3 regions of the Paenibacillus sp. S02 genome follow, and region 1 is predicted to be linked to each of the others. Evidence: riboswitches for the same ligand, from Rfam matches in the RefSeq annotation. Region 1 holds a riboswitch; each other region holds the start of a gene.

The links. Region 1 has a riboswitch for cobalamin ahead of cobJ (precorrin-3B C(17)-methyltransferase). Riboswitches for the same ligand answer to the same signal wherever they lie in the genome.
Region 2: it holds a riboswitch for cobalamin, as region 1 does, so the genes downstream of both, KAI36_RS26085 (ABC transporter substrate-binding protein) here and cobJ (precorrin-3B C(17)-methyltransferase) in region 1, are expected to answer to the same signal.
Region 3: it holds a riboswitch for cobalamin, as region 1 does, so the genes downstream of both, KAI36_RS06865 (ABC transporter substrate-binding protein) here and cobJ (precorrin-3B C(17)-methyltransferase) in region 1, are expected to answer to the same signal.

The regions. Positions count from the first base shown of each region.
Region 1 covers NZ_CP073682.1:5,610,024-5,613,306, reverse strand. Annotated here, with positions in the region: gene KAI36_RS24970 (uroporphyrinogen-III synthase) at 1-183, shown strand, start outside; gene KAI36_RS24965 (LOG family protein) at 390-944, shown strand; cobalamin riboswitch at 1,002-1,187, shown strand; gene cobJ (precorrin-3B C(17)-methyltransferase) at 1,497-3,283, shown strand, end outside.
Region 2 covers NZ_CP073682.1:5,863,583-5,866,865, forward strand. Annotated here, with positions in the region: gene nikB (nickel ABC transporter permease) at 1-492, opposite strand, end outside; gene KAI36_RS26085 (ABC transporter substrate-binding protein) at 508-2,088, opposite strand; cobalamin riboswitch at 2,306-2,509, opposite strand.
Region 3 covers NZ_CP073682.1:1,579,209-1,582,491, reverse strand. Annotated here, with positions in the region: gene KAI36_RS06870 (FecCD family ABC transporter permease) at 1-491, opposite strand, end outside; gene KAI36_RS06865 (ABC transporter substrate-binding protein) at 488-1,495, opposite strand; cobalamin riboswitch at 1,705-1,898, opposite strand; gene KAI36_RS06860 (histidine phosphatase family protein) at 2,021-2,779, opposite strand; gene cbiB (adenosylcobinamide-phosphate synthase CbiB) at 2,818-3,283, opposite strand, start outside.

The DNA of each region.
Region 1 (3,283 bases):
GAGGATGTGATTGCTGTATCCGTAGGGAAGGTGACTGCACAGTCCATTGTGGAAGAAGGGATTGACCGAGTCGTGTTTCCAACCGAAGAGCGTATGGGCGCGATGATGGTGGAGTTGGGTAAATATTTTGAACATAACGATTCGGTGCATGGCTGTGGTCTGAAGATCGTGAATGGTCATTGAAATGAGATCAAAATTATAAATGCAGTATGCTAAAAAATGAACTTATATTTTGGGATACAGAGTAAAATAAAGATAAGGGCCTACGAGGTCTTTATCTTTTTTTGTTGGACATGCATCGACAAAGATTTTTGTTATAGCGAAAATGTTTATCTAATATAATGAATAAGTTTCGATGCATGATACTTAGGACAGGAGCTGAGACGTTAATGAATTCTATTTGCGTATTTGCCGGGTCCAGACCTGGACATTCATCGGTATATGTTGAGGCTGCAGGCAAGCTGGGGGAAGCCATGGCTCGCCATCATATCCGTCTGATCTATGGTGGCTCTAGCAGGGGGCTGATGGGAGAGGTGGCGGATGGAATGCTGGCGGGTGACGGTCAGGTCACTGGCATTATGCCCACCCTGTTATTTGATGCAGAGATCATTCATCGGGGAGTTACCGAATTTATTGAGGTAGCAAGCATGCATGAGCGCAAAGCGGCAATGAGCGAGATGGCCGATGCGTTTATCGCCCTTCCGGGTGGCTTGGGAACCTTCGAGGAGCTATTCGAGGTATTGTGCTGGGCGCAAATCGGGATTCATCGCAAGCCCATTGGGCTGTTGAATGTGAATGGATATTTTGACCCGTTAGTAGAAATGGTGCGTCATAGCGTGCAAGAAGGGTTTACCGGGGCTGAGCACCCAGCGTTATTAAGTATCTCTGCGGACCCGGACGAATTGCTACATATGTTAAAAAATAAAGCAGAGAACTTGAAATAAAGCGTTTTTCGTGCTTGCACAACTGATTGAGGCAAGGTTATGATAAGACCCATAATCAAATAGCGGACAGACAAGGTGCCTTTGCGGTTGAGCAAAGGGTAACAGGGAATCGGGTGCAAATCCCGAGCGGTCCCGCCACTGTAAGGAAGAGGATTTTTTAAAATGGTCACTCGTGAAAAACGGGGAAGACGAAAGAATCCGTTGATGCCAAGCCAGGAGACCTACCTTGATCTGTATGCACCGTTAACCTTCGCGGAGAGGATGGTGTACGAAATCAGGAAATCAGGCACACGTTGCTTTTTCCATGTTGGCTAGAGGTTTGCGTGGATATGAACGTGCAGCAGCGTTTGAAGCGTAAACAGTCAGATGGAAAACAACGGCAGGCTGGAGGAAGACAAATAGTGTCTTCTTACGCTGTTTGTTCGTCTGATGAGAGATGCGTACATAGAAACCCCATCCGGGCAGGATGGGGTTTTTTGAGTTACACGATGTGCATAAATCATTGAAATAGATAGCATAGCTGCCCTGAAAAGGATGAATAGGAGGAGCACGATGAGCCGATTAGGAAAATTGCTGGTGATTGGATTTGGACCAGGAGATATGGAACATATCACAAAACGGGCGCTGGATGCGCTGGCCGAAAGTGAGGTCATTATCGGCTACAATACCTACGTTGATTTGATCCGTCCGTTGTTGAACGGACAGGAGATTGTACGCACAGGGATGACAGAGGAAGTGAGCCGTGCGCAGGAGGCGGTTCGCCAAGCAGAGATGGGCAAGAAGGTAGCTGTCATTTCCAGTGGAGATGCGGGAGTCTATGGTATGGCAGGACTGGTGTATGAGGTACTGATGCAAAAAGGCTGGCGACGCGAGGACGGAGTTGAGGTAGAAGTCGTACCGGGGATTTCGGCTATTCAGTCCTGTGCTTCACTGTTGGGGGCGCCAGTTATGCATGATGCGTGCACGATCAGTCTGAGTGATCATCTAACCCCATGGGAAACGATTGTGAAGCGCGTAGAAGCAGCGGCTTCGGCCGATTTTGTGATTGCATTATACAACCCGCGCAGTGGTCGGCGTACCCGCCAGATTGTGGAGACGCAGTCCATTTTGCTGCGTTACCGCGATCCGCAAACTCCAGTCGGGTTGGTGAAAAGTGCTTATCGTGAACGTCAGCAAGTTATTGTAACGACGCTGGAAGATATGCTCAACCATGACATTGGGATGCTGACGACTGTAATCATCGGCAATTCCTCGACGACGGTGTATGACGGCTTGATCGTGACTCCGCGCGGATATCAGCGCAAATACACATTAGATGCGACCGAGCAGGCACTCAAGCCGCACCAGCGTCTCCGCACGGAAGCGGAGCCGTGGTCGCTGGGCGCACAAGAGGATACACCGCAGGCAGGCGCAGCACCGACTACGCCCGCTGGACCCTCCGCGAGCGGCGCTGCGGTTGCGACGCAGGCACGCCCGCAAGCGATGGCTGCCGTGCAGGCAACGACTGCGGTGCAAACCGGCGCAGCCCCAGCATCGCTGGCAGCAGAGGCACTAAGCCGCCTCGCTGTTGGCGGCAAGCTGCCTGGTGCAGCCAACGCTCGCTGGAGCGGGCAAGCGCCTACCGCCGAGAGCACCGCCGGAACGTCAGCGGTGGCCGGAGCGGGGGCTACAGCCGGGACGGCGACAGGCGGCTTTGGCAAGCCTGCGCTGTTTGAGGTGGGCGTTTCCCCGGGTGTGGGAAACAAGAAGTTCACCGCTCGCCAGATGGCGCTGCTCGCCGAGGTAGCGGGTGATGACGGCGAGTTGGAATACACGCCAGATCATCAGATCGTGCTGCGTGTACCGTGCGCAGATCCCGAGGAACTGGTCGGACGGCTGCGGGATGAACGATTCATCGTCATGCCGATTGGCGATGTGTTTAAGGTGAAGGCGTGCGACTTCTGTAATATGGAGAAGGATGACGCTGTACCTGTGGCTGAGCATCTACAGGTTGTACTTGGCGGATTACAGGCACCCAAGGAAACGAGTATTGCATTGAACGGATGCGGTATGGCTTGCTATGGAGCGGTGCTGGAGGATATCGGAATCGTCTATCGCAAGGGAGGATACGATCTCTTCCTCGGCGGCAAAAAATTCGGCCGCAATGCTCATGCCGCTCAGCCTGTAGCGGAAGGGATTCCAGGTGATCAGATTACTGACATCGTGGAGAATGTTATCGCTGAATATAAGGAAAAAGGGCACCCGAACGAGCGTTTTCATAAATTTTTTAAACGTGTAGGTGTCGTTGCGGGTTTCCGGCATGAAGATGCACCAGCAACGGTAGAAGTGAATGCGGTTTG
Region 2 (3,283 bases), 250 kb from region 1:
CCAGCCCAAGCGAACGGAGAATAGATAGATCAACAGAAACCCAAGCCAAAAAGAGGGAATCGACGATCCCAGCAGGGCAAACAGCCTGCCCAGACGATCCAGTAGGCCGCTGATTTTTAGCGAGGCAGCCAGTCCCAGCCCCAGCGTAAGCACCGTCATGACGGCAAAGCCCGCAGCAGCTAGCTCCACAGTAGCAGGCAGTCTGTTCCATAGTTCGGCTAGCACGGATTCCTTGGATACATACGAGGTACCCCAATGCCCCGTGAACACATCTCGCAGCCAGTTCACATATTGAATATGAAGCGGCTCGTTTAAGCCCAGTTCCTGCCGTAGCGTCGTCAACGCCTCCTCAGAGGCAGGGACATTATGTGCGGTGAGCAAAATGGTAGCAGGGTCACCAGGAGCCAGCCTCATCAGTACAAAAGTCAGCGTGGATACAACGAATACAATGATGAGCAGCTGCGCCACACGTTCCAGTATAAAACGAATCATAGGATACGCAGCTCGTTATTCCGCAATATCGGATTGCGCTGTAATGTAGTAATACTCGATCGGATGGGGTGTAAAACCCTTCACCCCTTTTTTCACACCAAACACATTATCAGGATGCACAATGAACGACTGTGGCAAATCCGTATTGATGATATCCAGCGCTTGTAGTGTCACAGCATTACGCTGCGCTGTATCCTTCGCCAGCTTCAAGCGGTTAAGAATACTCTCTAGCGGCTTGGAACTATACCGGCTTACATTGGCTTCGCTTTTCGAAGAATAAAACATGTCCATAAAATATTGCGGCTCTCCTGTATGAGCAGTAAGCATACTGTACATAGCAAAATCCCAATCGTTTTTGGTCAACGCCTCATCGATATTTTCCACCTTGCGAATCTTGACCTGGATTCCCTCTTTCAGCAATTGGCTTTGGATGACCTCAGCCATAACAGAGAGCTCCGGACGCTGAGGGAAAGTCAGCAGCGTAACCTCGAACGGCTTGCCTTGCTTAGTCCATGTCCCTTGGGCGTCCTTCTGCCAGCCATCCTTCGTTAACAACTGCTCCGCCGTTCCGTCCAGCGCTTTACGCTCAACTTTACCGAAGGGAAGAATGCTCGGGAATGGGCTGCTTGCTTCCGTACCGAAGCCCCTCATGACGGCACTCACAATCGATGTGCGTGGAATTAGGCTGTCCACCACCTTACGGTTCGCCGCATCCTTGAATACTGGCGATTCCATATTGTACACGATCATATGGGTGCGCAAGGAGGGAGCCGACAGCACTTGTAGCTTGTCGTTCTTTTTCAGTACCTCTGCGTTATCAACCGGAATATCCGTCGCTACGTCCACCTCGCCGGATTGCAGCGCCATCAGGCGCGAATTCCCGTCCGTAATGAACTTCATCGTCGCTTCAGCCAGTCGTGCCTTCTCGCCCCAATATCCGTCATAACGCTCTACGACCAAGGATTGGTCCTTGTTGAACGCTTTGATTTTAAAGGCGCCTGTCATCGCTGGGTAACTCTGCTCATCTTTCATCGATGCCACATCCAGTACAATCGTCGATGGATCAGCCAGATTGGACACCAGCGCCGCGTTCGGCTGGTTTGTCGTGATTTTCAAAGCCAGCGGGCCGCTTACATCAATGGACTTCACATTTAGTAAATCCTTCGCCAGATGGCTTTTCTCGATAGAGCGCAGCAAAGACGCTTTTACACTTGCTGCATCCATACTCTTTCCATCATGAAAAGTGACTTTATCCTGCAAGCTGAACGTCCAAACTGTAGGACTATCCTGCTTCCACTCCTTTGCCAGCCAAGCCACAGGCTCCAGCTTTTCATTCAAACGCACCAGAGTCTCACCTGCACCGGATCGCATCACATCCCAGCTATTATCTCCGTGTGGGTCAACGCCTGACGGTTTCCATGTATACGCCATTACCAGCTTTTTACCTGCCGCTGTTTGTTGTGCTGACGCGTTTTCACCTTTGCCGGAGCTATCCGACGTCTTATTGCTGGCACATCCCGAAAGAGCCATAACTGTCAGCAACAGCATCACCCCTGTACATATCAACCATGAACGCCTGCTACGATTGCTAATCATTCGATGAATCCCCCTCTATCTTGTAAAAGCATATAAACCTAACGCAAAACGCGAAAAAAGCATTCCGGACTACTTGATCAGCAGTCAGAAATGCTTTCATTATAAAATGTCAAAACTCACCTCGAAGCCAACTCCAAAAACATAGAAGGGATCAGATCGGTTTCAGACATTCCGTATGCAGCACGCCTAACCACCTCCCCAGCATCCCGTGGGTCTGACAGTGATGTCAAAACAGGCAGGTCTCCTGACTCCAGGCGCATCTTTCAGGCCTTCCCGGTTCTTCACAGTTCCAGTGGCTGTTCTGAAAGCTCCAGCAGTATCCTGCTGATGCCTGTATACAGTGGCGGGCCCGTGTCGGAATCAACCGAACTTCCCTTTTAAGTGAACACGCTCAACAACCATCTACATGGTCTCAACAAAACCCCGTACATAGAGTCGTCCGGCTCACACCTGTTTTCTTCCTTTATTTCTTTCAATTACGATCTTATTTTGTTGTCACAGGCTTGTCAATAAATGCTGCACAATATTTTAAATTTGAATGATGTGGCGAGAATAAAGGTGATGTCTATTCATTGCGTGCACGAAATGAACGTGCTAAAATTAGGTATAGAGATAATCATCGTGTCCGTATACTAAAAAGAGTCTTCGCCGCGCCAACGGCAAAGACTCTAGGACTTGAAAGGCTGTGGATCACCACCACGGCGCGCTGCATAACTAAATGTTAATGCAAACGAAACCCACCGTTAGGGGCCAACCTAATTACGCGGTGGGTTTTCGCTTGTTCCGAAATTTTCGACGTAGCCAGCGATAAAGTTTACGAATACTAAACACCAGACTTAGTAACGTAACCACCCAACGCAACACATCGTAGCACGACACAAGTGTGACCATCGGCTTCACCCCCTTTCGGGAAGCTGCACCGTGGTCCGAAAACATCCACCACTATTCAAAATCCATAAGGTAAATTATACCACGACCTCGCCCACTACTCTAGCAAATTCCTCTAGTAAATAAATCAACTTAAGAGTTAACTTTAGCGCCACTGCACAGTCGGACAGGGCCAATATCTATATGTCCCCAGACGGCAAAAGGGTATCTACTATTTAGGCAGCGCCTCTCAGAAAAATCAGGAGGAAGGACGCGGCGTGTACTATTATGACTTTACTTCGAAAATCCAAACCCCGATCTTTATACA
Region 3 (3,283 bases), 2.0 Mb from region 1:
CCCGACAAAATGAGACTTTGTGTCGGAATTTTTTTACCTTCCCGTGCCAACGTCAGCACCATCCACAGCGTCAGCATTCCGGTCGTAAATGCCACTAGCGGCAACGTCCATATGCCAACAAATGAAAATTGAAGGCCCCAATAAATCAGTACTGCCGCTCCTACCGAAGCCCCCGAGGATACCCCCAGTGTATACGGATCAGCCAAAGGATTACGCAGCACACCCTGAAATCCGGCTCCTGCCAGCGCCAACGCTGCCCCTACCAACATTCCCAGTAACACTCGTGGCAATCTGACCTTCAAAATAATCTGCTCTGAGGATGTGTTCCAATCCGGTGTAAACGTATCGCCTAACCACGGAAGGTGGTTAACCAGAATGCCCATGATCTGGCTGACCGGAAGCTTGGCCGAGCCGATGCCAAGACAGAGCAGCAGCGTCAGCAACAGCAGGACAAGACCTGTCCCTCCAAAGCCGATCAGTTTACGGTTCATTTGAAAATTTCAGGATACACGCCCTTGGCCACTTCCTTGAGACCTTCCGTTACGCGTGGACCCGGACGACTGATCAAATTATCATCCACGGCAAATACCCGGTTGTGGCGAACAGCCGATATTTGATCCCATCCACTGCGAGCTTTAATGATTTCGCCGAGCGTTTGACCAGTTTTGTCGTCCTTGACACTTTTGCTGTACAAAATCACGTCAGGGTTCGCAGCAATAATATTTTCCTCACTAATTTGGTACCACCCCTTCTGCGTGGCACCTACATTTTCGCCGCCCGCCAACGTAATCAGCTCGTCCATAAACTCGCCTTTACCAACTGTCCAGCCTGGTGAAAACTCGACGTATACCCGCAGCTTCTGCCCTTTACCGATATTTTTAATTCCTTCTTTCACTTCAGCTACATCTGCTCTCATCTTGTCAGTCACCGCTCTCGCTTCTTTCTGATGATCGGTGATTTTCCCATACAATTCGATGTTAGCCATGACATCTTCAACTGTCTTCGGTTCCGTTTTAAAAATCATAATTCCCATGTCGCGCAGCTTGGTCGTAGCCTGTTCACTAAGTGATATCCCTGCAAAAACGACTTCCGGGTTAGCAGCAATGATCGCCTCTTCGTTCGGTTTCATAATACCGCCCACTTTAGGCTTTTTCGTAGCTGCTTCTGGGTAATCAGAGTAGTCGGAGACACCGACAATTTCCTTATCCAGCCCGATGGCGAACAGCGCCTCGGTTTCTGCCGGGGAGACGGAAACGATTTTATCCGGCGCTTTTTTGAATGTAAATTCCTGTCCTGTTGCATCCTTAACTGTGAGTGGGTAAACTGTTTTGCCCGGAGGCTCTTGTGCGGTTACGGTCTGTCCCGGCTGCTGTGAAGAATTCTGGTTCTCTTTATTTTCAGCATTTTTCCCATTAGCTCCACATGCACTCAGCACAACTGCCAAAATCAGAACCAATAGACCTGTTGTCCAAACCTTTATTTTTTTTCCTGCCATGATTTGCACCCCTTCATAAAAAAATCGTTAAGAGCGTTACTTGAACATCATCAGATATCTTCTAAATCCAGCCTTCTTTTCCTATCAAAAAAAACCCCGCATCCTCATATCAGGACACAGGGGTCACGTTAGCGCAGATCGTGCGCAGGCGGCAGCTTCTTTCCGCATGGACAGTCACTGCGAACACGTCATCCTTTCCTCGAAGGACTATGGTGACAGGCGGACGGGCAGGTATCCTGACTTATGGTAAAATGCATGTCCTGAAATTCTTTCATATGCTTAGTAGCACATAAAGTAGGACTAACGAGCATGTTTCCATTTACAGTGGCGGGACCGCGCCGGACTCACACCGACTTCCCTTTTAACAGCGCAGGCAAGGGAAACCATAGTTTCATCACGCTGCGCCGACCTCGTCTGCTGGATATTTGATGTAGTGGTAGTCAAGCCGTTCTTTTACTTGATGATTATAGGTTAAAAAGAGGCGGCTTACAACCCAAACAGCCTCTTTTTCCGCTGGTGTCTAACCTAATGAGGAAGCATTTCTGCTATGTAATTGTGCCGTCCTGCCAACCTCAATTGAATCCTAAATGCTTCTCCCGGCCTCGGATTCAGACTCCAAAAATCATGACCCGGTATCAGCATGCAAGCCAACTGACGAATTACGCCACCATGCGTAACGACCAAAACTGAGGGCGGCGCAGCAGTCAAATCCATGGGTTGAACTTCCATAGCAACACGCCATTCATACAGAGAGTCAAGAAATTTCCGTAGACGATTCACAAAATCTGCCCAAGACTCTCCTCCAGGAGGGGTTATCCGTTGCGGCTCATCAATCCAAGCGCGATACAACGACACATCCTTGAGCATGTCATACGTTTTTCCATCCCACTCGCCAAAATGAAGCTCTCGCAGACGTGGTTCCATTATAGGAGACATCGTAGATAGGGAAACTCCAGACGTCAATTCTGATTCCGGCACAATGATCTGCAAGGTCTGGCGACATCGCATTAAATCGCTGCAATAGATTCGAGCAAAGGACTGCCCTTGCAATTTTTCTTGCAAAGGCTTTAATTCCTGCTCTGCTCCCGGTAGCAAACCTAAGTCGGAGTGTCCCAGATATCGACGTTCCTTGTTCCATAAGGTTGTGCCGTGACGAACTAACACGAGTTCCATGTCCCAATGCAGATCTTCTTTAGCATCATACGGCACCTTATCCTCCTGTGAGTTCGGACTTTGTGCGTATTCTACTGTCCTTTTTGCTGCTATATCTTGTTTCAAGATCATGTCACTTCCTGCTCGATCATTATTCAGTGTGTCACTCCTCACCGCACCCATCCCAAGGCAAAACAACCTGCGGCTCCTAACAAACACAATCCTACAAACATACTGGACACGGCGAACATCAGCTGGATCGTATGCCGTATATCTTTCGACTCTAGCGGTCGTATCCAATCGCCCATGTATGCACGAAAGGAGCGCACGCCATGATACACATTATAGCCTCCAAGACGAATCCCCAGTGCACCAGCAACAGCCGATTCCGGGAAGCCACTGTTCGGGCTTGGGTGCAGACGAGCGTCTCGCTTGACTGTGCGCCAGCTTCTTGCAGCATCTCGCTTGTACATCCACGCCGCTACCACAAGCATTGCCGCTGTCAGGCGTGCCGGAATGTAGTTAGCGACATCATCCAGACGTGCTGAAGCCCAGCCTAAATGCAGATACTTTTCATTTTTATAGCCAACCATGGAATCAAGCGTATTCACAGCACGATAAGCCAGCGCCAAGGGT